3 regions of the Pseudomonas sp. AN-1 genome follow, and region 3 is predicted to be linked to each of the others. Evidence: riboswitches for the same ligand, from Rfam matches in the RefSeq annotation. Region 3 holds a riboswitch; each other region holds the start of a gene.
What was found. A riboswitch is a leader RNA that binds a small molecule or an ion and turns the genes downstream of it on or off. The one in region 3 is predicted to bind cobalamin.
Positions count from the first base shown of each region.

Region 1: another riboswitch for cobalamin. It lies ahead of cobW (cobalamin biosynthesis protein CobW); the one in region 3 lies ahead of SK095_RS13780 (TonB-dependent receptor).
Region 2: another riboswitch for cobalamin. It lies ahead of btuB (TonB-dependent vitamin B12 receptor); the one in region 3 lies ahead of SK095_RS13780 (TonB-dependent receptor).

Region 1 is NZ_CP139195.1:761,803-768,559, forward strand. Features, by position in the region: gene cobN (cobaltochelatase subunit CobN) at 1-3,582, opposite strand, end outside; gene cobW (cobalamin biosynthesis protein CobW) at 3,587-4,642, opposite strand; cobalamin riboswitch at 4,768-4,961, opposite strand; gene SK095_RS03405 (cobalamin biosynthesis protein) at 5,200-5,649, shown strand; gene cobM (precorrin-4 C(11)-methyltransferase) at 5,646-6,392, shown strand; gene SK095_RS03415 (methyl-accepting chemotaxis protein) at 6,435-6,757, opposite strand, start outside.
Region 2 is NZ_CP139195.1:4,566,808-4,573,564, forward strand. Features, by position in the region: gene SK095_RS21485 (NYN domain-containing protein) at 1-709, shown strand, start outside; gene SK095_RS21490 (ComEA family DNA-binding protein) at 869-1,198, shown strand; gene SK095_RS21495 (bacteriohemerythrin) at 1,269-1,718, opposite strand; gene SK095_RS21500 (bacteriohemerythrin) at 2,071-2,520, opposite strand; cobalamin riboswitch at 2,753-3,034, shown strand; gene btuB (TonB-dependent vitamin B12 receptor) at 3,154-5,007, shown strand; gene SK095_RS21510 (hypothetical protein) at 5,125-5,697, shown strand; gene cobO (cob(I)yrinic acid a,c-diamide adenosyltransferase) at 5,694-6,311, shown strand; gene SK095_RS21520 (cobyrinate a,c-diamide synthase) at 6,311-6,757, shown strand, end outside.
Region 3 is NZ_CP139195.1:2,939,529-2,946,285, forward strand. Features, by position in the region: gene dxs (1-deoxy-D-xylulose-5-phosphate synthase) at 1-1,657, shown strand, start outside; cobalamin riboswitch at 1,700-1,907, shown strand; gene SK095_RS13780 (TonB-dependent receptor) at 2,008-3,906, shown strand; gene SK095_RS13785 (cobalamin-binding protein) at 3,970-4,779, opposite strand; gene SK095_RS13790 (MFS transporter) at 4,779-5,201, opposite strand; gene ribA (GTP cyclohydrolase II) at 5,198-5,815, opposite strand; gene znuA (zinc ABC transporter substrate-binding protein ZnuA) at 5,916-6,757, opposite strand, start outside.

The DNA of each region.
Region 1 (6,757 bases), 2.2 Mb from region 3:
ATCGGCGTCGAGCAGGTAGGCATCGGTGAGCAGTTTGTACTGGTGATCGTCGATCAGCTCGCTGGTGGCATCGAACGCGCACAGGTAGTCGACCGTCGCCGCCAGCTCGAAGGCACCCTTGTAGCCGTGGCGCTTGATGCCGGCGACCCACTTGGGATTGGCGGCGCGGGCGCGCACCACGCGGTTCAGTTCTTCCTTGAGGGTGCGGATGCGCGGGTTGCCCGGCTGGCTGTGGTCGCCGTGGTAGCTGGCCACCGGGGCGCCGCCGAGGGTTTCCGCCGCAGCCAGCATGCCGCCCTGGAACTGGAAGTAGTCGTTGGAGTCGAGCAGGTCGTGCTCGCGGTTGTCCTGGTTGTGCAGCACCGCCTGCACGCCGGCGAGGCGCCGCTCCAGCGCGGCGCGGGCCGGCACGCCGTCGCCGCCGGCGCCGTAGGCGTAGCCGCCCCAGGTCAGGTAGACCTCGGCCAGATCGGCGCGGCTGTCCCAGGCGCCCTCGGCGATGGCCTGCTGCACGCCGGTGCCGTAGCCGCCGGGGGCGGCGCCGAACACCCGCCAGCCGGCGCGCCGGCGCGCCTCCTCCGGGCTCAGCCCTGCGGCGGCCAGCTCGGCGCTCTCGCGGCGCACCCGCGCGGCCAGCGGGTTGAGCTCCTCCGGCTCGTCCAGCGCAGCCACCGCCAGCACCGCGGCATCGAACAGGCGCAGCAGATTGGCGAAGGCGTCGCGAAAGAAGCCGGAGACGCGCAGGGTGACGTCGACCCGCGGGCGGTCGAGCAGCGACACCGGGAGGATCTCGAAGTCCTCGACCCGCCCGCTGCCGGTCTGCCACACCGGGCGCACGCCGAGCAGCGCCAAGGCCTGGGCGATGTCGTCGCCGCCGGTGCGCATGGTCGCGGTGCCCCACACCGACAGCCCGAGCTGGGTCAGGTGCTCGCCGTGGTCCTGCAGGTGCCGTTCGAGCAGCAGGCTGGCCGACTGGAAGCCCAGCCGCCAGGCGGTCGGCGTCGGCAGGTTGCGCACGTCGACGGAATAGAAGTTGCGCCCGGTGGGCAGCACGTCGAGACGGCCGCGGCTGGGCGCACCGCTCGGTCCCGGCGGCACGAAGCGGCCGTCCAGCGCGGCGAGCAGGCCAGCGATCTCCGCCGCGCCGCAGCCGTCGAGCAGCGGCGCGACGCGCTCGTGCAGCTCGGCGAGCACCGCGGCGCTGGCCGCGCCGGGCGCATCCATCTGCCCGTCGATCAGTTGCAGGGCGAGCAGCTCCAGGCGCTCGCGGGTGTCGCCCGCCGTGCGCCACAGCTCGTCGCATACATCGATCAGGCAATCCGGACGCGGACCGCGCCACGGCTCGCCGGAGTCGCCGGCCAGTGGGTCCCAGCCCAATTTCAGGTCGGCGGCCAGCGCGTGCAGCAGGCTGGCGTTGCCGCCCTGCCCGTCGCCGCGCGGTACGCGCAGCAGCGCCAGCAGGGTGTCGCGGCGCAGGCGCCCGCTGGGCGATTCGCCGAACACGTGCAGGCCGTCGCGGATCTGCGACTCCTTGAGGTCGCACAGGTAGGCGTCGAGTTGCGGCAGCCAGCTGTCCGGGTCGTCGCTGAGCTGCAGGTTCAGCTCGCGGTCCAGCGCGGTGGCGCGCACCGTGGCGAGGATCTCGCCGCGCAGCTGCTCGGCGCGGTGCGGGTCGAGCAGGCTGGCCTCGTAGTATTCGTCGGCGAGGCGCTCCAGGTCGCGCAGCGGGCCGTAGCTCTCGGCGCGGGTCAGCGGCGGCATCAGGTGGTCGATTATCACCGCCTGAGTGCGGCGCTTGGCCTGGGCGCCCTCGCCGGGGTCGTTGACGATGAACGGGTAGACGTTGGGCAGCGGGCCGAAGATCGCGTCCGGCCAGCACTCGGCGGACAGGCCGACGCCCTTGCCCGGCAGCCATTCCAGGTTGCCGTGCTTGCCGACGTGGACCACCGCGTCGGCGCCGTAGGCCTCGCGCAGCCAGAAGTAGAACGCCAGATAGCCGTGCGGCGGCACCAGCAGCGGATCGTGGTAGATCGCCGCCGGATCGAGCTGGTAGCCGCGCGCCGGCTGGATGCCGACGAAGGTCAGCCCCAGGCGCAGGCCGGCGACCATCATCCGCCCGCTGCGGAACATCGGGTCGTTTTCCGGCGCGCCCCAGCGCTGCAGCACCGCCTGCTGATTGGCGGCGGGCAGGCGCGCTAACAGCCGGCGATAGTCGGCCAGCGAAAGGCTCTGCTGGCAGGGGCGCAGATCGAGGCTGTCGAGATCGTTGCTCACACCGCCGAGCAGGGCGTGGATCAGCGCGGTGCCGGAATCCGGCAGACCGGCGACCGGGTAACCCGAAGCCTCCAGCGCGCGGAGGATGTTCAGCGCCGCCGCCGGGGTGTCGAGGCCGACGCCGTTGCCGATGCGCCCGTCGCGGGTCGGGTAGTTGGCCAGCACCAGGGCGATGCGCTTGTCGGCGTTGGCCTTGCGCGCCAGGCTCACCCAGCGTCGCGCCAGCTCGGCGACGAAGTCCATGCGCTCGCCGTCGGCCTGGTAGCAGACCACGTCGCTCTGGCTGCGCTCGCTGCGCCAGGCCAAGCCCTTGAAGCTGATCGGCCGGGTGACGATGCGCCCATCCAGTTCCGGCAGCGCCACGTGCATGGCCAGGTCACGCGGGCCGAGGCCCTGCGGGTTGTCCTGCCAGCGCTGGCGGTTGTCCAGCGCGCAGATCGCCTGCAGCACCGGCACGTCGCGGCGGAACGGACGCAGCGCCGGGCGCTCCGGGCTGGACAGGGCAAAGCCGGTGGTATTGAGGATCAGCGCCGCGTCGGTCTCGTCCAGCCAGTCCTCGACCTGGACCAGGCAGGCCGCCTCCTTGAGGCTGGCCACGGCGATCGGCAGCGGATTGAGGCCCTGGGCGACGAGACGCGCGCAGAACTCGTCGACGAAGGCGGTGTTGGCCGCCTGCAACTGCGCGCGATAGAACAGCAGCGCCGCCACCGGCGCACCGGGGCGCCAGTCGGCCTGCCACAGCGCCGGGGTGCCGCTGCCGTGGCGCGGGTGGTGGACGGCGACGCGCTGCAGCGCCTGCGGCTCGGACCAGGCCTGCGGGCGGCCCAGCCAGCGGTCGGCGAGGAAGCGATACAGCTGGCGGGCGTTGTCCAGCCCGCCCTGGCGCAGGTACTGCCAGGCGCGTTCGGCGTCCGCGGCGGATACCGTGCTCAGGCGGGTCAGCTCCGGGTCGGGACGGTCGTCGCCGGGCACCAGGATCAGGATGGCGCCGGCCTCGCCCAGCTCGACCAGCCGCTCGATGCCGTAGCGCCAGTAGCCCACCCCGCCGTGCAGCGAGAGCAGGATCAGCCGCGCATGGCGCAGCACGTCCTCGACGTAAAGGTCGACCGAGGCGTGGTTGCGCAGCTGGGCGGGGTTGGCCAGGCGCAGGCTCGGATAGTCGCCGCCCAGTTCGCCGGCGGCCGCGGCCAGCAGCGTCAGGTTGGAGTCGCCGCTGCAGAGGATCACCAGCTCGGCCGGGGTCTGGCCGAGGTCGGCGATGCTGTCGTCGGGGACGAAGCCACCGGGCTGGGTGCGCAGGAGGTGCATGCGTTCAGCGGGTCAGCGCGGCGCGCAGCTCGGCGTCGATCACCGCGGCGTCCAGCGCCTGGCCGATGATCACCAGGCGGGTGGCGCGCGCTTCGCCTTCGCGCCAGGCGCGCTCGAAGTGGCGGTCGAAGCGCTGGCCGACGCCCTGCACCAGCAGGCGCATGGCCTTGCCCGGCACGGCGACGAAGCCTTTCACCCGCAGCACGGCGTGACGCTGCACCAGCTCGGCGAGCGTGGCGAGCAGCAGGCGCTCGTCGACTTCCGGCAGCTCGACGCCGAAGGCGTCGAACTCGTCGTGGTCGTGGTCCTCGCCATCGCCGTGGTCGTGGTGGCCGGGGCGGGCGTCGATGTGCAGCTCGGCCTCGGCGCCGATGCCCAGCAGCACGTCCAGCGGCAAGCGGCCCTGCTGCGCCTCGACGATCTTCACCGCCGGCGGCAGCTCCTCGGCGACCTCGGCGCGCACCGCGGCCAGCGCGGCGTCGGCGAGCAGGTCGGTCTTGTTGAGCACCACCAGGTCGGCGCAGGCCAGCTGGTCCTCGAACAGCTCGTGCAGCGGCGATTCATGGTCGAGGTTGGGATCGGCGCGGCGCTGCGCGTCGACCTGCTCGGGGAAGGCGGCGAAGGTGCCGGCGGCCACCGCCGGGCTGTCGACCACGGTGACCACCGCGTCGACGGTGCAGGCGTTGCGGATTTCCGGCCAGTTGAAGGCCTGCACCAGCGGTTTGGGCAGCGCGAGGCCGCTGGTTTCGATGAGGATGTGGTCAAGATCGTGGCGGCGCGCCACCAGCTCGCGCATCACCGGGAAGAACTCTTCCTGCACGGTGCAGCACAGGCAGCCGTTGGCCAGCTCGAAGACGCGGCCGAGCGCCTCCTCCTCGCTGCAGCCGATGGCGCACTGCTTGAGGATCTCGCCGTCGATGCCCAGTTCGCCGAATTCGTTGACGATCACCGCGATGCGCCGGCCCTGGGCGTTGTCGAGCATATGGCGCAGCAGGGTGGTCTTGCCGGCGCCGAGGAAGCCGGTGACGATGGTGACGGGAAGTTTGCTCAAGGATTTCATGCGCGGCCCTGCCTGGCTGGCGGGGGCATGACGAGACGCCACCGGACGCACGCGCACCGGTCGGTCGGATTCGCCACCGGATCACCCCGCCCGGTTGTCGTGAAGGTCCGGAAACGCTCCGCGAGGCGGGGCGCTTCCTTCGAGGCAGGTCTCCTGGCTCACGGTGGGCGCCTTGGCGCCGTCCCCTCGCCTTCCCGCGTGAGCAGTGGCGTCGTGAGGGGATTCGTACCGTTTACAGTTGCGGGGGCAGCCGCGGTGTTGCACCGCGTTCCCTCTTAGCTCCGGCCCAGACCGGAGAACCTCGGGGCCGCAAGGCTACGCAGGGTGCGCGCGGCGGTCAATGGCGGCGGCCGGGGATGCCTACCGGGAGTGTTGGTGCCGGAGACTTGGGAGAAGATCGCTGCGCGAGACTTCTACCCTACGCCATGCCCAACGGCGGTCGCGCGATTGACGCCGTGCGCGGCGGCATGCTGTTGTAAAAAAGCGTTCCGCCTGAGCGACCGCCATCGAAAAACCACCCTCTGCCGCGATCCGGCGAGCCTGATCGGCCAACTTCCATGTCCGCAGCACATACCCCCTCCTCCGCGGAGCCCCGCCCTGCCCGGCTGTTGGTCGCCGGTTTCGGCTGCCGCCGCAATTGTAGCGTCGAGGAGCTGCACAGGCTTTTGGAGGACAGCTTGCGCGAACGCGGGCTGAACGTCGGAGATCTGCACGCTCTGGCCAGTCTCGACGGCAAGCTCGCCGAGCCGGGCCTCGCCGCCCTGGCCGGGCAGTTTGGCCTGCCGCTGCACGGCCTCTGCGTGGAGCAATTGCGGGAGTACGAGCCTCGACTGACCAGCCGTTCCGAGGCCGCCCGGCGCACCACCGGCTGCGCCGGGGTGGCCGAGGCCAGCGCCCTGGCGCTCGCCGAGGCGCTGGGCGGAGCGTCCGCCGAACTGCTGATCGCCAAGCGGCGCAGCGCCAACGCCACCTTCGCCCTGGCGCGTGCCAGACAGGAGCCTGCATGACCGTCTTCTTCATCGGCGCCGGCCCCGGCGATCCGGACCTCATCACCGTGCGCGGCCAGCGGCTGATCCGCAGCTGCCCGGTGATCCTCTATGCCGGCTCGCTGGTGCCCGCAGCGGTACTGGAGGGCCACGGCGCCCATACCGTGGTGAATACCGCCGAGCTGGAGCTGGCGCAAATCGTTGACCTGCTGGCCGAAGCCCACGGGCGCGGCGAGGACGTGGCGCGGGTGCATTCCGGCGACCCGTCGCTGTACGGCGCCATCGGCGAGCAGATCCGTCACCTGCGCCGCCTGGGCATTCCCTACCAGATCGTCCCCGGCGTCACCGCCACCGCCGCCTGCGCCGCCCTGCTCGGCTGCGAGCTGACCCTGCCCGAGGTGTCGCAGACGCTGATCCTCACCCGCTACGCCAGCAAGACGCAGATGCCGGAAGGCGAGCAGCTCGGCGATCTGGCCCGCCACGGCGCGACCATGGCCATCCACCTGGGCGTGCGCCAGCTGCCGCAGATCGTCGAGGAACTGCTGCCCCATTACGGCGCCGACTGCCCCGTCGCGGTGGTGCACCGGGCCAGTTGGCCGGACCAGGACTGGGTGCAGGGCACCCTGGCCGACATCGTCGCCAGGGTCGCCGAAAAGGACTTCCGGCGCACTGCGCTGATCCTGGTCGGCCGGGTGCTGACCGCCGAGGAATTCGCCGACTCATCGCTGTACTCGGCAGTAGTGCAGGTTACGGCGCCTTTCTGAAGTCAACCGCAGCCGACCTTCCCGGCGCTCGCCGGCTGCCGCTCAGAACGTCTCCCAGGCCTCTTCCCTGACGCCGCCCGCCCTGGCCGACGCTGCCGGCGCCATCACTTCGCGCTGGGAAAGCTCGCGCGGCGGCAGCGCATCCGGCTGCGGCGGCGCGTCACCCAGGCGGAACACCGCCACCGCCTCCTGCAGCGTCTGCGCCTGGTCGGCCAGCGAGAGCGACGCGGTGGACGCCTCCTGCACCAGTGCGGCGTTCTGCTGGGTCACCTGTTCCATCTGCGCGACGGCGGCGTTGACCTGGGCGATGCCTTGGCTCTGCTCCTGGGAGGCGGCGGAGATCTCGTCGATGATGTCGGTGACCC
Region 2 (6,757 bases), 1.6 Mb from region 3:
GGCGGTGCTCGGCGTGGTGTCCATCCGCCGCGCCTACGGCAACTGGAAGAGCCCGCGGCTGGAGTCCTGGGTGCAGGTGCTGCACGAGCACGCCATCCAGCCCATCCAGCAGTTCGACCTGGTCAAGGGCAAGAATGCCACCGACATGGCGATGGCCATCGACGCCATGGACGTGCTGCACGGCAAGCCGGTCGAGGTGTTCTGCCTGGTGTCCTCGGATTGCGACTTCACCCCGCTGGTCACCCGCCTACGCGCCGACGGCAAGCAGGTGATCGGCTTCGGCGAGCGCAAGTCGCCGGAACCCTACGTCAACGCCTGCTCGCGCTTCGTCTACCTCGACGACATGCCGGTAGAGGTGACCATCCAGCCGCTGGGCACCAGCGCCAACCCCGCCGAGGCCGAGGAGGAGGGGGTGGCCTGCGTGCCGCCGGCGGTGGCGCTGGTCAGCCGGCGCAGCGCCCCCCAGCTCAAGGGCGACAGCAAGCTGATGAACCTGCTGCGCAACGCGGTGCTGTACGCCGCCGACGACGATGGCTGGGCGCCGCTCGGCCTGGTCGGCTCGCGCATTGCCAACCAGGCCTCCTTCGAGCCGCGCAACTACGGCTATTCGCGGCTGATCGACCTGTTCGCCGCCATCGACCTGTTCGAGGTGCGCCGCGTCGGCAACCACCCGCAGGTGCGCTACCGGCGGCGTTCCCCTGCCTCCTGAACGCGCGCGGTGTGCGGCAAATGTCGACTGCGTCGCCCCGCTGCAAAAAAAGGCCCTTCATGTCGCATGGGTTATTGGCGATTGCGTTGCCATGGCCTAGTGTCGATGGGCCGCCAGGATCGCGGCGGTACCCCGTCACTGACACAAGGAGTGTCGATCATGTCGAAACTGCGTGTTTCCTCCCTGCTGTTCGCCCTGCTCACCGGATTCTCCACGCTGGCCTCGGCTGCCGAGGCACCGGCGTCTGCCGCCCCGTCGGTGGCGGTTCAGGCGACGGCCGAAGCGCCGCTGGCCAAGGTCGATCTGAACAGCGCCGACGCGGAAACCCTGGCGCGCGAGCTGAACGGCATCGGCGAGGCCAAGGCCCGCGCCATCGTCGAGTATCGCGAGGCCAACGGCGCGTTCACCTCGGTGGACGAGTTGCTGGAAGTGAAGGGCATCGGTGCGGCGACGCTGGAGAAGAATCGCGAGCGGCTGGTCGCCAACTGAGGCTATGCCTGTCTGAACGAAGGGGCCGGTCTCGCGACCGGCCCTCTTGTCTGCTGGACCTTTGTGGCGATCAGCCGAAGAACTTGCCGAGCATGCGGGCGACGAAGCCGCCTTCGATGTTGCGCTTGACGAAGGACACGTAGTGCTTGTCGTCGCGCTTGATGTGGTTGGTCAGCCACAGGCCGATGTCGGTGCGCACTTCCTTGGCCACCCGGAAGGTTTCCTCGCCCTTGCCCAGGCGCTCGTGGTAGGCGTGGGCGCGGGCCTTGAAGGCCTCGTGCACCTGGTGATGGGCCTCCAGCATCGGGTAGCCGGCCTTGGCCATCAGGCTCTCCTCGAAGGTGTTGTGGGAGATGGCATAGTCGATCAGCGACTTGATGACGTGCTCGACTTCGTCGGCGTTGCGCGTCTTGATCGCGTGGTCGATCTCCTCCAGATACTCGAAGATGCGCTTGTGCTGCTCATCGATGATATCGATGCCGGTTTCGAATTCTGCTGTCCAGGAAATGACAAAGCTCATGGCGTAGATCCCTTGTCCTGTGAACGTTTGAATCGCGCTGGCGTGGTGCCCTGCATATCTTCCGCCGGCGCTCGTCCTGCTCGCCGGTAGCCATCGGTGACAGGCGTCAGCCTGACCGGGCACGCACGTCCTCGTGGTCCGTGCGGTTGGATGGATATCAGGTGCTGGGGTTGTTGCTCGTTCCCTGAGTCAGGCCTCCCCTGGAGGTGTGGATGTGTATGGCAGGCCGGAGTTGGCTGGATGGCATGGGTGTTCGTCTCTTTTATTGTTGTTATCGGGGACTGCTACTGCCTGCGCTGCAGGTCCGGTCTGGTAGCCGGCCTGCAGGCCTGGTCGATCGCCGCCAAGGCGATCAGCCGAAGAACTTGCCGAGCATGCGCGACACGAAGCCGCCGTCCAGGCTCTTCTTGACGAAGGGCACGTAGTGCTTGTCGTCACGCTTGATGTGGTTGGTCAGCCACAGGCCGATGTCGGTGCGCACTTCGCGGGCCAGGCGGAAGTGGTCTTCGCCGTTGCTCAGGCGCTGGCCGTAGGCTTCGGCGCGGGTCTTGAAGGCTTCATGCACCTGATGGTGGGCGTCCAGCATCGGATAGCCGGCCTTTTCCATCAGGCTTTCCTCGAAGGTGTTGTGCGAGATGGCGTAGTCGAGCAGGGCCTTGATCACGTACTCGACCTCGCTGGTCGACTGGGCCTTGATGGCGTGATCGATCTCGGACAGATATTCGAAGATGCGCTTGTGCTGCTCGTCGATGATATCGATGCCCGTGGCGTACTCGGGCGACCAGGAAATGACGAATCCCATGAAGGTTATCCTTGCTGTAAACGTTTCGACTTACTTTTAGTGGTTTGTTCTGTAAGCCCCACGCGAAGGTGCGTGGGCTTTCAGTATCACGATGTCGCAGTAAAGGCCATAGTCCGCTTGTGGGCTTTGTCGCGAAGCCTCGGTTTTGTGAACTGTTTGGCAATTCCGCTTCAGGCCGGGAGAGTCGCGCGGGAGGGGCGGAAAGTTTGACGCCCGTCCGGCAAGTCTCTAACCTGCGCCACCTGCTTCAGGTGCCCCCCAGTCCAGACTCGGAGGGGTGAAACAGGGAAGCCGGTGCGTATATGTAATGATTTTTCATTGCAATTTTGATACCAAGCCGGCGCTGCCCCCGCAACGGTAGGCGAGTCGAGAAGCCACACCGGCAGATGCGCGACGCTCCAGAGGCGTCCGCCAACTGCCAGGCCACTGTGTCCAGACACGGGAAGGCGTGGATTCGGGAACCCTCGGGTTCCGCTCGCAAGCCCGGAGACCGGCCTGTCGCATCCACGGTATCGCGGAGGGCGCTACCCGTCGGGTGGGCGGCCTGCGTGTCCTGCTGTCCGTTCGTCGTCCGGTCCTCTGCATGCCTTCGCAAGCCAATCGCGCGGGTGAGCGCGATGCAGAGAGTGATCGATGAGACATGCCCTTCTGCGGCCGACAATCGTCGTGCTGTGTAGTCTTTCCTCCATTCCCGTCCTGGCGCACGAAGCGCTGTCGGTCGAGCCCCTGCTGGTGACTGCCAGCCGCACGACGCAGACGGCCAGCGACGCACTGGCCTCCGTGACGGTGATCGAGCGCACCGAAATCGAGCGCCGCCAGGCCGCCTCGCTGCCCGAGCTGCTGCGCGGCGTGCCGGGCGTGACGCTGGCCAACAACGGCGGCCCGGGCAAGAGCAGCTCGCTGTTCCTGCGCGGCACCGAGTCCGACCACGTGCTGGTGCTGATCGACGGCATCAAGGTCGGTTCGGCCACCAGCGGCAGTGCCGCCTTCCAGGATCTGCCGGTGGAGCTGATCGAGCGCATCGAGATCGTCCGAGGTCCGCGCTCCAGCCTGTACGGTTCGGAAGCCATCGGCGGGGTGATCCAGATCTTCACGCGCCGGGACGGCGGCGCCGGCCTGCGGCCGTTCCTCTCGGCGGGCACGGGCACCCACGACAGTCACAGCGGCAGCGCCGGGCTGTCCGGGCGCTCCGGTGCGAGCTGGTTCAGCCTCGGCGTCTCGTCCAGCGACACCGACGGCATCAACGTCAAGCCGCGCGGCGCCAGCGGCTACGAGGACGACAGCGACGGCTACCGCAACCTGTCCGGCTCCTTGCGCGCCGGCCACCGCTTCGCCAACGGCCTGGAACTGGACGGCAGCTTCCTGCAGGCCGAGTCGCACAACGATTTCGACAGTACCACGGGCGAGGACGCCTATACCGAGGGGGTGCAGAAGGTCGCCGGCCTGCGCGCACGCCTTGCCCCGCTCGAGTCCTGGCTGGTGACCCTGCAGGCCGGGCGCAGCGAGGACCGGTCGGACGCCTTCGAGGACGGTGGCTTCAATTCGCGTTACGACACCCGTCGCGACTCACTGTCCTGGCAGAGCGACGTGACCCTGGCCGCGGGCCATACCCTGGTGCTGGGCGTCGACCATCAGCACGACGAGATCGACAGCACCAGGCGCTACGCCGAGGACTCGCGCGACAATGACGGCTACTTCGCCCAGTACCTCGGCGGGTCGGGGCGTCACGACTGGCAGCTGGCGCTGCGCCGCGACGACAACCAGCAGTTCGGCGATCACGATACCGGCAGCGCCGCCTGGGGTTACGCCCTGGGCCCGACGCTGCGCGTCCATGCCAGCTACGGCACGGCCTTCAAGGCGCCGACCTTCAACGAGCTGTACTACCCCGGCTACGGCAACCCCGCGCTGGATGCGGAGAAATCGCGGACTGTCGAGCTGGGGCTGAACGGCAGCCCCGGCTGGGGGCACTGGACGGCCAGCGTGTACCGGACCCGTGTCGACGATCTGATCAGCAGCGTGCGCGTCAACGGTGCAAGCCTGGCGCAAGGGGTCGACGAGGCGCGCATCCGCGGCCTCGAACTGCAGGTCGGCAGCGACCTGCGCGGTTGGGAATGGACTGCCGGTTACAGCCTGATGGACGCCGAAAACCGCTCCAGGCGCTCCAGCCGCTCCGGCATTGCCTACTACGGCAAGGATCTCAGCCGGCGCCCCGGGCAGACCTTCAACCTCGACGTCGACCGCGCCTTCGGCCGTTTCAGCGTGGGCGGCACGCTCTACGCGCGGGACTCGGCCTACGACGATCTGGAAAACCAGACCGAACTGTCCGGCTACGCCAGCCTCGACCTGCGCGGCGAGTACCGCCTCGACGACGAGTGGCGCCTGCAGGCGCGGGTGAGCAACCTGCTCGACGCCGACTACCAGACCGCCGCCGGCTACAACCAGCCGGGCCAGGCGGTGTACTTCACAGTGCGCTACCAGGCGCTCTGAGACAGGGGCGCTGGCAGGGCAGAGGTTTTCCCCGCAGCTGTTGTAAACCCAGCACGGCGCCGACATTTTGCAGCGCCAGCTACACCATCCGATGCCATCTACCCGAGGAGTTCCACCATGCTCGACCTTTCCCCCCGCAGCCGCCTGGCCATCGGCATCGTCCTGGCCGCACTGCTGGCCATGACCCGCGGCCACCATTTCGGCGACCTCAACCTGCCCAGCGCCTCTTGGGCGGTGTTCTTCCTCGCCGGCGTGCTGCTGCCGGCGCGCCTGGCCTTCCCGGCGCTGTTCCTCGAGGCGGTTGCCCTCGATCTCGTCGCCGTGACCTGGGGCGGGGCGAGCAACTGGTGCGTGACCCCGGCCTACTGGCTGCTGCTGCCGGCCTACGCTGCGCTGTGGTTCGGCGGCCGGGTCTATGCCGGCTGGCACCGCGACGACCTCGCGGCGCCGCCGCGCCTGCTGTCCTGCCTGCTCGCCTCCAGCTTCGCCTGCCACCTGCTGTCCAGCGGCGGCTTCTGGTTCTTCTCCGGTCGCTACCCCGAGGCGACCCTGGCCGGCTTCCTGCCGCGCATCGCCACCTACTACCCGCAGTCGCTGCAGGCGCTGGCCCTGTACGTCGGCGCGGCCGCGCTGCTGCTGGCCGCCGCTCATGCCTGGAAGCAGGCCCGTGGCGTGGAGGCGAGCCGATGAGCACTCAGGACGAACTGGCGCGCGACGAGCGCCACAAGGCGCGCATGCAGCGCAAGAAGGCGGTGGTCGACGCCAAGATCGCCGAGGCCAGTGCCGAGCGCGGCCTGCTGCTGGTCAACACCGGCAACGGCAAGGGCAAGAGCAGCGCCGCCTTCGGCATGCTGGCGCGCACCCTCGGCCACGGCCTCAGGGCCGGCGTGGTGCAGTTCATCAAGGGCGCGGCGAGCACCGGCGAGGAAGCCTTCTTCCGCCGCTTCCCCGAGGAGGTGCGCTACTTCGTGATGGGCGAGGGCTTCACCTGGGAGACCCAGGACCGCCAGCGCGACATCGAGAAAGCCGAAGAGGCCTGGGCGGTGGCCCGCGCGTTGCTGCGGGACCCGCAGATCGCCCTGGTGGTGCTCGACGAGCTGAACATCGCCCTCAAGTACGGCTACCTGTCGCTGGAGCGCGTGCTGGCGGATATCGCCGCGCGCCCGCCGCTGCAGCACGTGGTGGTCACCGGCCGCGGTGCGCCGGCCGGGCTGATCGAGGCGGCCGACACGGTCAGCGAGATCGGCCTGGTCAAGCACGCCTTCCAGGCCGGGGTGAAGGCGCAGAAGGGAGTGGAGTTCTGATGGACGTGCGCCACTGTCCCGCGCTGCTGATCGCCGCTCCCGCCTCCGGGCAGGGCAAGACCACCGTCACTGCCGCGCTGGCCCGCCACCACGTCAACCAGGGCCGGCGCGTGCGGGTGTTCAAGTGCGGGCCGGACTTCCTCGACCCGATGATTCTCGCCCGCGCCTGCGGCGCGCCGGTGGATGCGCTGGACCTCTGGCTGGTCGGCGAGGAGGAGTGCCGGCGGCGGCTGTGGCAGGCCGCCGGCGAAGCCGACCTGCTCCTCATCGAGGGGGTGATGGGCCTGTTCGACGGCACGCCCTCGGCCGCCGACCTGGCGCGGCGCTTCGGCGTGCCGGTGCTGGCGGTGATCGACGGCTCGGCCATGGCGCAGACCTTCGCCGCCATCGCCCACGGCCTGGCCAGCTACCAGAGCGACCTGCCGTTCGCCGGCGTGCTGGCCAAC
Region 3 (6,757 bases):
CGGCCACCAGGCCTACCCGCACAAGATCCTCACCGGCCGCCGCGAGCGGATGGCGACCCTGCGCCAGAAGGGCGGCCTGGCCGCCTTCCCGCGGCGCAGTGAGAGCGCGTACGACACCTTCGGCGTCGGCCACTCCAGCACCTCGATCAGCGCCGCGCTGGGCATGGCCCTGGCCAACCGTCTGCAGGGCAGCGAGCGGCGCACCGTGGCGGTGATCGGCGACGGCGCACTGACCGCCGGCATGGCCTTCGAGGCGCTCAACCACGCCTCGGAAACCGCCGCCGACATGCTGGTGGTGCTCAACGACAACGACATGTCGATCTCGCGCAACGTCGGCGGCCTGAACAACTACCTGACCAAGATCCTCTCCAGCCGCACCTACGCCAGCATGCGCGAGGGCAGCAAGAAGATCCTCTCGCGCATCCCCGGCGCCTGGGAGATCGCCCGCCGCACCGAGGAGCACGCCAAGGGCATGCTGGTGCCCGGCACCCTGTTCGAGGAGCTGGGCTGGAACTACATCGGCCCCATCGACGGCCACGACCTGCCGACCCTGATCGCCACCCTGCGCAAGATGCGCGAACTCAAGGGCCCGCAGTTCCTCCACGTGGTGACCAAGAAGGGCAAGGGCTTCGCCCCGGCCGAGGAAGACCCGATCGGCTATCACGCCATCGGCAAGCTGGAGGTCGGCAGCAGCGCCGCGCCCAAGGCCAGCGGACCGAAATACTGCGAGGTGTTCGGCCAGTGGCTGTGCGACATGGCGGCCGTCGACGAGCGCCTGATCGGCATCACCCCGGCGATGAAGGAAGGCTCCGACCTGGTGGCCTTCGCCGAGCGCTTCCCGGAACGCTACTTCGACGTCGCCATCGCCGAGCAGCACGCGGTGACCCTCGCCGCCGGCCTGGCCTGCGAGGGCGCCAAGCCGGTGGTGGCGATCTACTCGACCTTCCTGCAGCGCGCCTACGACCAGCTGATCCACGACGTCGCGGTACAGGACCTCGACGTGCTGTTCGCCATCGACCGCGCCGGCCTGGTCGGCGAGGACGGCCCGACCCACGCCGGCAGCTTCGACCTCTCCTACCTGCGCTGCATCCCCGACATGGTCGTCATGACCCCCAGCGACGAGAACGAGCTGCGCCTGCTGCTGACCACCGGCTACCGGCATGTCGGCCCGGCGGCGGTACGCTACCCGCGCGGCAGCGGCCCCAACGCTCCGATCTCTCCGGCGCTGGAGGCAGTCGAGATCGGCAAGGGCGTGGTCCGTCGTCACGGCGCCGGCCAGGTCGCCCTGCTGGTGTTCGGCGTGCAGCTGGCCGCCGCGCTGGAGGTGGCCGAGAAGCTCGATGCCACGGTGGTCGACATGCGCTTCGTCAAGCCGCTCGACGCCGCACTGATACGCGAGCTGGCCGCCAGCCACGCGCTGCTGGTGAGCGTCGAGGAGAACGCGGTGATGGGCGGCGCCGGCAGCGCGGTGGCCGAATTCCTCGCCGCCGAGGGCATCGTCATGCCGCTGCTGCAGCTCGGCCTGCCCGACCGCTACGTCGAGCACGCCAAGCCGACCGAGATGCTCGCCGAATGCGGCCTGGATGCCGCCGGCATCGAGTCCGCGGTGCGCGCGCGCCTGGCGCTGCTTGAGAAAAACTCATCCCGAGTCGTCTGAAAGCTGCTTGAGTTTCACCACGCCGCGCACTAAGGTGCGCGGCGTTTTGCTTTTCGTCAGGGTGCGCAGGCTAGGGCCTGCGTTAAACGGGAAGCCGGTGCGTCCTCGGACAAGGCCGGCGCTGCCCCCGCAACGGTAATCGACCGCAGACCTCGGTCTGCACGCCCGTTCAACAGCCACTGGGAATGTCCCGGGAAGGCGAACCGGCGCGTCGACAGCCCGGAGACCGGCCCCGACGGATTCGACAGGTGTTGCGGAGGGCCGCACCGTCAGTCGCGCGCCCGTCCTGTGGGCGCGTTTCTGTCTTCTGCCCTCCTCGAAAGTCTGCCTTCACTTTTGAGGATTTCCTGATGAAGCTTTCCCGTCTGGCGCTGGCCGTGGCCCTCGCCCCGAGCCTGACCCTGGCCGCCGAGCCGGCCAGCGACGACATCGCGCCCCTGGTCATCACCCGCGCCACTCCGCTGGAGCAGCCGGCGCCGGCCAGCGTGCGGGTGATCAAGCGCGCCGAGATCGAGCGCAGCGGCGCCCACAACCTGATCGACGTGCTGCGCGGCCAGGCCGGCGTGCAGCTGCGCGACATCATCGGCGACGGCAGCCGCGCCACGCCCAGCCTGCGCGGCTTCGGCGAGAACGCGGTGAACAACACGCTGATCCTGGTCGACGGCCGCCGCCTCAACCAGCCGGCGATGGCCGGCGCCGACCTCAACAGCGTGCCGCTGGCCAACATCGAGCGCATCGAGATCCTGCGCGGCGCCGGCACCGTGCTGTACGGCGACCAGGCGGTCGGCGGGGTGATCAACATCGTCACCCGCACGCCGCGGCGCAACGAGGCCTACGTGGAGACCAGCCGCGGCAGCCACGACCTGGAAGCCTATCGCGGCCATGTCTTCCAGCAGCTCGGCGGCGGCTTCTCGGTGTACGCCAGCGGCGAGGCCCGCCACACCGACAACTACCGCGACCACAACGCCGCCGACTACGGCAACGCCTTCGGCCGCCTGCGCTACGACCACGCCCGCGGCTGGGCGCTGTACGAGTACCAGACGGTGGACGACGAGCTGCTCTATCCGGGCGCGCTGAGCCTCGCCCAACGCCGCAGCGACCGCAAGCAGAGCCAGTCCACGGACTGGAACGACAGCAATACCCAGGTGCACCGCTTCGCCGTCGAGCAGCGCCTCGACGAGATCTGGACCGCCAACTTCGACTACAGCCACAGCGACCAGGATGGCGTGGGCTCGTTCTTCGGAGGCGGCTTCAGCCAAGGCACTCGCATCGAAAGCTTCAGCCCGCGCCTGACCGCCCGCTGGGACACGGCGCGCGGCCACAGCGAATGGCTGCTGGGCCACGACCACATCACCAGCGACTACCAGGCCTCCTGGGGCAGCGACTTCCGCCAGACCCTGCGCGACTGGTACACCCAATTCAGCCAGCCGCTCGGCCACGACCTGACGCTGAGCCTCGGCTACCGCGCCAGCGAGGCCGAGGACCGCGACCACAGCGCCGGCAGCAACCACACCGACCGCGAGGGCAGCAGCAGCGTCGGCCTGTCCTGGCAGGCCGACGCGCAGACCCGCGTGTTCCTCAAGCGCGAGGACGTGCTGCGCTGGGCCAACGTCGACGAGAACGGCTTCGTCGGCCCCGGCGTCGAGTTCCTCAAGCCGCAGACCGGCGCATCCTGGGAAGGCGGCGTGGAATGGGACGACGGCGCGCAGCGCTACCAGCTGAGCGTCTACCGCCTCGATCTGGACGACGAGCTGATGTACGACGCCACGGCCACGGGCCCCTTCGGTCCCGGCACCGGCGCCAACGTCAACCTGGACAAGACCCGCCGCGATGGCCTGCTGCTCGAGGCCCGCCGCCAGCTGACCGAGCGCCTCGCCCTCGGCGGCCAGTACAGCTTCACCGACTCCGAGTACCGCACCGGCCCCTTCGCGGGCAACGAGGTGCCCGGCGTATCGCGCCACAGCGCCAGCGCCCACCTCGACTACCTGCTCCTGCCGGGACTCAACGGCCGCCTGGAGGCCCTGTACACCGGCGGCTACTACCTGTACAGCGACGACGCCCACAGCCAGCCGCGCGAGGGCGGCTACACCCTGCTCAACGCCGCACTGAGCTACGACTACCGCCAGCTCACCGCCAGGCTGCGGATCAACAACCTGACCGGCAAGCAGTACGACACCTATGCCAACCCCTTCGGCCGCTACCCGGCGCCGGAAGAGGACGTGCAGCTGAGCGTCGGCTACCGCTTCTGATCCGGACGCCGGAAACGACGAGGCCCCGCCTAAGCGGGGCCTCGTCGTTTCAGCCGCGCAGACTCAGCGCGCCCTGTCCAGCAGCTCGCACAGCTTCGCCGTGGCGGCGAGCATCTGGAAGCTGGGCCGCTCGATGCCCTCGTCCGGCACCTCCCACACCTGGCCACGGCGCACCGCGGTCAGTTGCGGCCAGGCCTGCCAGGCGCCGGCCTGGCCCGGCTCGCCGACCAGGATCACCGCCGGGTCGCGGGCCAGCACCGACTCGACGCCGACCTGCGGCGCCGGCAGGGCAAGGTCCTCGAACACGTTGCGCGCGCCGCACAGGCGCAGGGCGTCGCTGATGATCTGCCGGCCGCCGAGGGTGTACATGGGCCGGTCCCACACTTGGTAGAACACTGCCAGCGGCGCGCTGCCCGCGTAGCGCGCCCGCAGCGCGGCGATGCCTGCGCGCATGCGCGCGGCGAGGCGCTCGCCCTCCGCGCCATGGCCGACCGCGGCGCCGATCGCCGCCAGTTGGCCGGCCAACTCGTCGAGGTCGTGCGGCTGCGCCTCGATCAGCGGGATGCCGAGGGTCCTGAGCTGCGCATGCATGGCCGGGCCGACGCTGTCCGGCCAGAGCAGGACCAGGTCCGGCTGCAGGCTGAGCAGCACCTCCAGGTTGAGCTGGCCGTGGCGGCCGAGGGATGGCAGGTGGGCCAGCGCCGGCAGGCGCGGGCCGCCGTCGAGCACGCCGACCAGACGCTCGGCGGCGCCCAGCTCGACCATGATCTCGCTGAGCGAGGGCGCCAGCGCCACCACCCGCCGCGCGTCCGGCTCCGTGGCCTGCGCCAGGGCGGCGCCGAGCAGCAGGACGGCGAGCAGCAGGCGGCGCATCAGCCGAGCTGGCGTGGCAGGCGATAGAGCAGCGCGATCACCAGGCTGGCGAACGCCAGCAGCAGCACCGGCACCGCGTGCAGGTCGGCCAGCCGGCCGACAGCGGCGATCCAGGCCGGCAGCAGGGCGCCGAGCAGGCCGTGGCGCTGGGTCCGGGCGAACACGGCCCAGGCCGCATCCTCATCGGGAGTGTCGAGGGCGCGGGCGGTGGCGATCAGGCCATGCTTGAAGCGGCGGAACAGCGGCAGGCCGACGAACATCGACAGCAGCGCGGCGACGAACAGCGGCATGGCCAGGCTGTCCGGCAGCAGCGCACGCTCCGGGCCGAAGGCGCCGAGCAGGATCAGCGGCAGCCAGGCCAGGGCCAGCATGCCCCACCAGCGGCGGGCGAACGCCGGCCGCTGCAGCGCCACCGCACTCATTCGCCTTCGTTCTCGGCCTGGTGCAGGTTGCCGAGCAGGTGGCCGAGCTTGCCGGCCTTGGTCGCCAGATAGTGCCTGTTGTGCGGGTTGAGGCCGCTGTGCAGCGGCACGCGCTCGGCCAGGCGGATGCCGTAGGTTTCCAGCGCCTTGAGCTTGCGCGGGTTGTTGGTCATCAGCTTGAGCTCGTGGATGCCGAGGTGGTCGAGCATCGGCCGGCACATGGCGTAGTCGCGCTGGTCGGCGCCGAAGCCCAGGCGCTCGTTGGCCTCGACGGTGTCGGCGCCGGCGTCCTGCAGCTCGTAGGCGCGGATCTTGTTGAGCAGGCCGATGCCGCGACCTTCCTGGCGCAGGTAGAGCAGCACGCCGCGGCCTTCGGCGGCGATGGCGCGCAGCGCCGCCTCGAGCTGGGCGCCGCAGTCGCAGCGCAGGCTGAACAGCGCATCGCCGGTCAGGCATTCGGAATGCAGGCGGCCGAGCACCGGGCGACCGTCGGCGACGTCGCCCAAGGTCAGGGCCACGTGCTCCTTGCCGGTGGCCTCATCGAGAAAGCCATGCATGGTGAACACGCCAAACGGGGTTGGCAGCTTCGAGGCGGCGACAAAGACGACGGACACCGGGACACTCCTGCGGGACGTAGGGCACCGATTGTAGCAGCAAGCATGGCCGAGGCGGCCAGTCGGGATTGGCCGCCGCCGTCGCCCGCCCGGCCCGCGCTCAGAGCTGCTCCAGGCAGCCCGCCAGGCCGGCGCCGAGGTTCTCCAGCAGGCGCTCGTAGCCGCCGGCCCCGGCCTCGAGGTCGAAGCCCAGCGCATCCAGTTCGGCGAGACGCACCGGCAGGCCGTCGCTGAGGGTCTGCGCCAGGCGCGGACGCAGCGGCGGCTCGCTGAACACGCAGCTCGGCCCGGCGGCCTTGAGCTGCTCGCGCATGGCGGCGACGTGGCGGGCGCCCGGCTGCACCTCGGCGCTCACCGCGAACACCCCGGCGTGCTGCAGGCCGTAGGCTTCCTCGAAGTAGTCGAAGGCCTCGTGGAAGACGAAGAACGGCTTGCCCTTGAGCGGCGCCATCCGCGCCCTGAGCTTGTCGTCGGTGGCGGCCAGGCGCTGCTCGAAGGCGGCCAGGTTGGACCGGTAGCGCGCGGCGTTGGCCGGGTCGACCCGGGCCAGGTCGGCGGCCATGCGCGCGGCGATCACCCGCGCGTTGGCCGGCAGCAGCCACAGGTGGGCGTCCAGCGTGCCGGGGCGATGGGCGTGGTCGTGGCCCTGGTCATCACGGGCGGCATGCCCGTCGTGTCCGTGCTCATCGTGTTCCCCGTGCGCGGCGTGCTCCTCGTCCGCGTGCCGGTGCTCCTCGCCGAAACGGCGCAGGTGCAGGCCGGACAGCGACTGCACGGCCAGGCTGGGCGCCTCGCGCCCTTCCAGCACGTGCGACAGGAACACTTCGAGGTCGGGGCCGATCCAGTAGACCAGCGCGGCCTCGTGCACCCGGCGGATATCCGAGGGACGCAGCGCGTAGTGGTGTGGCGAGGCGCCCGGCGGCAGCAGCACCTCGGGCGTGC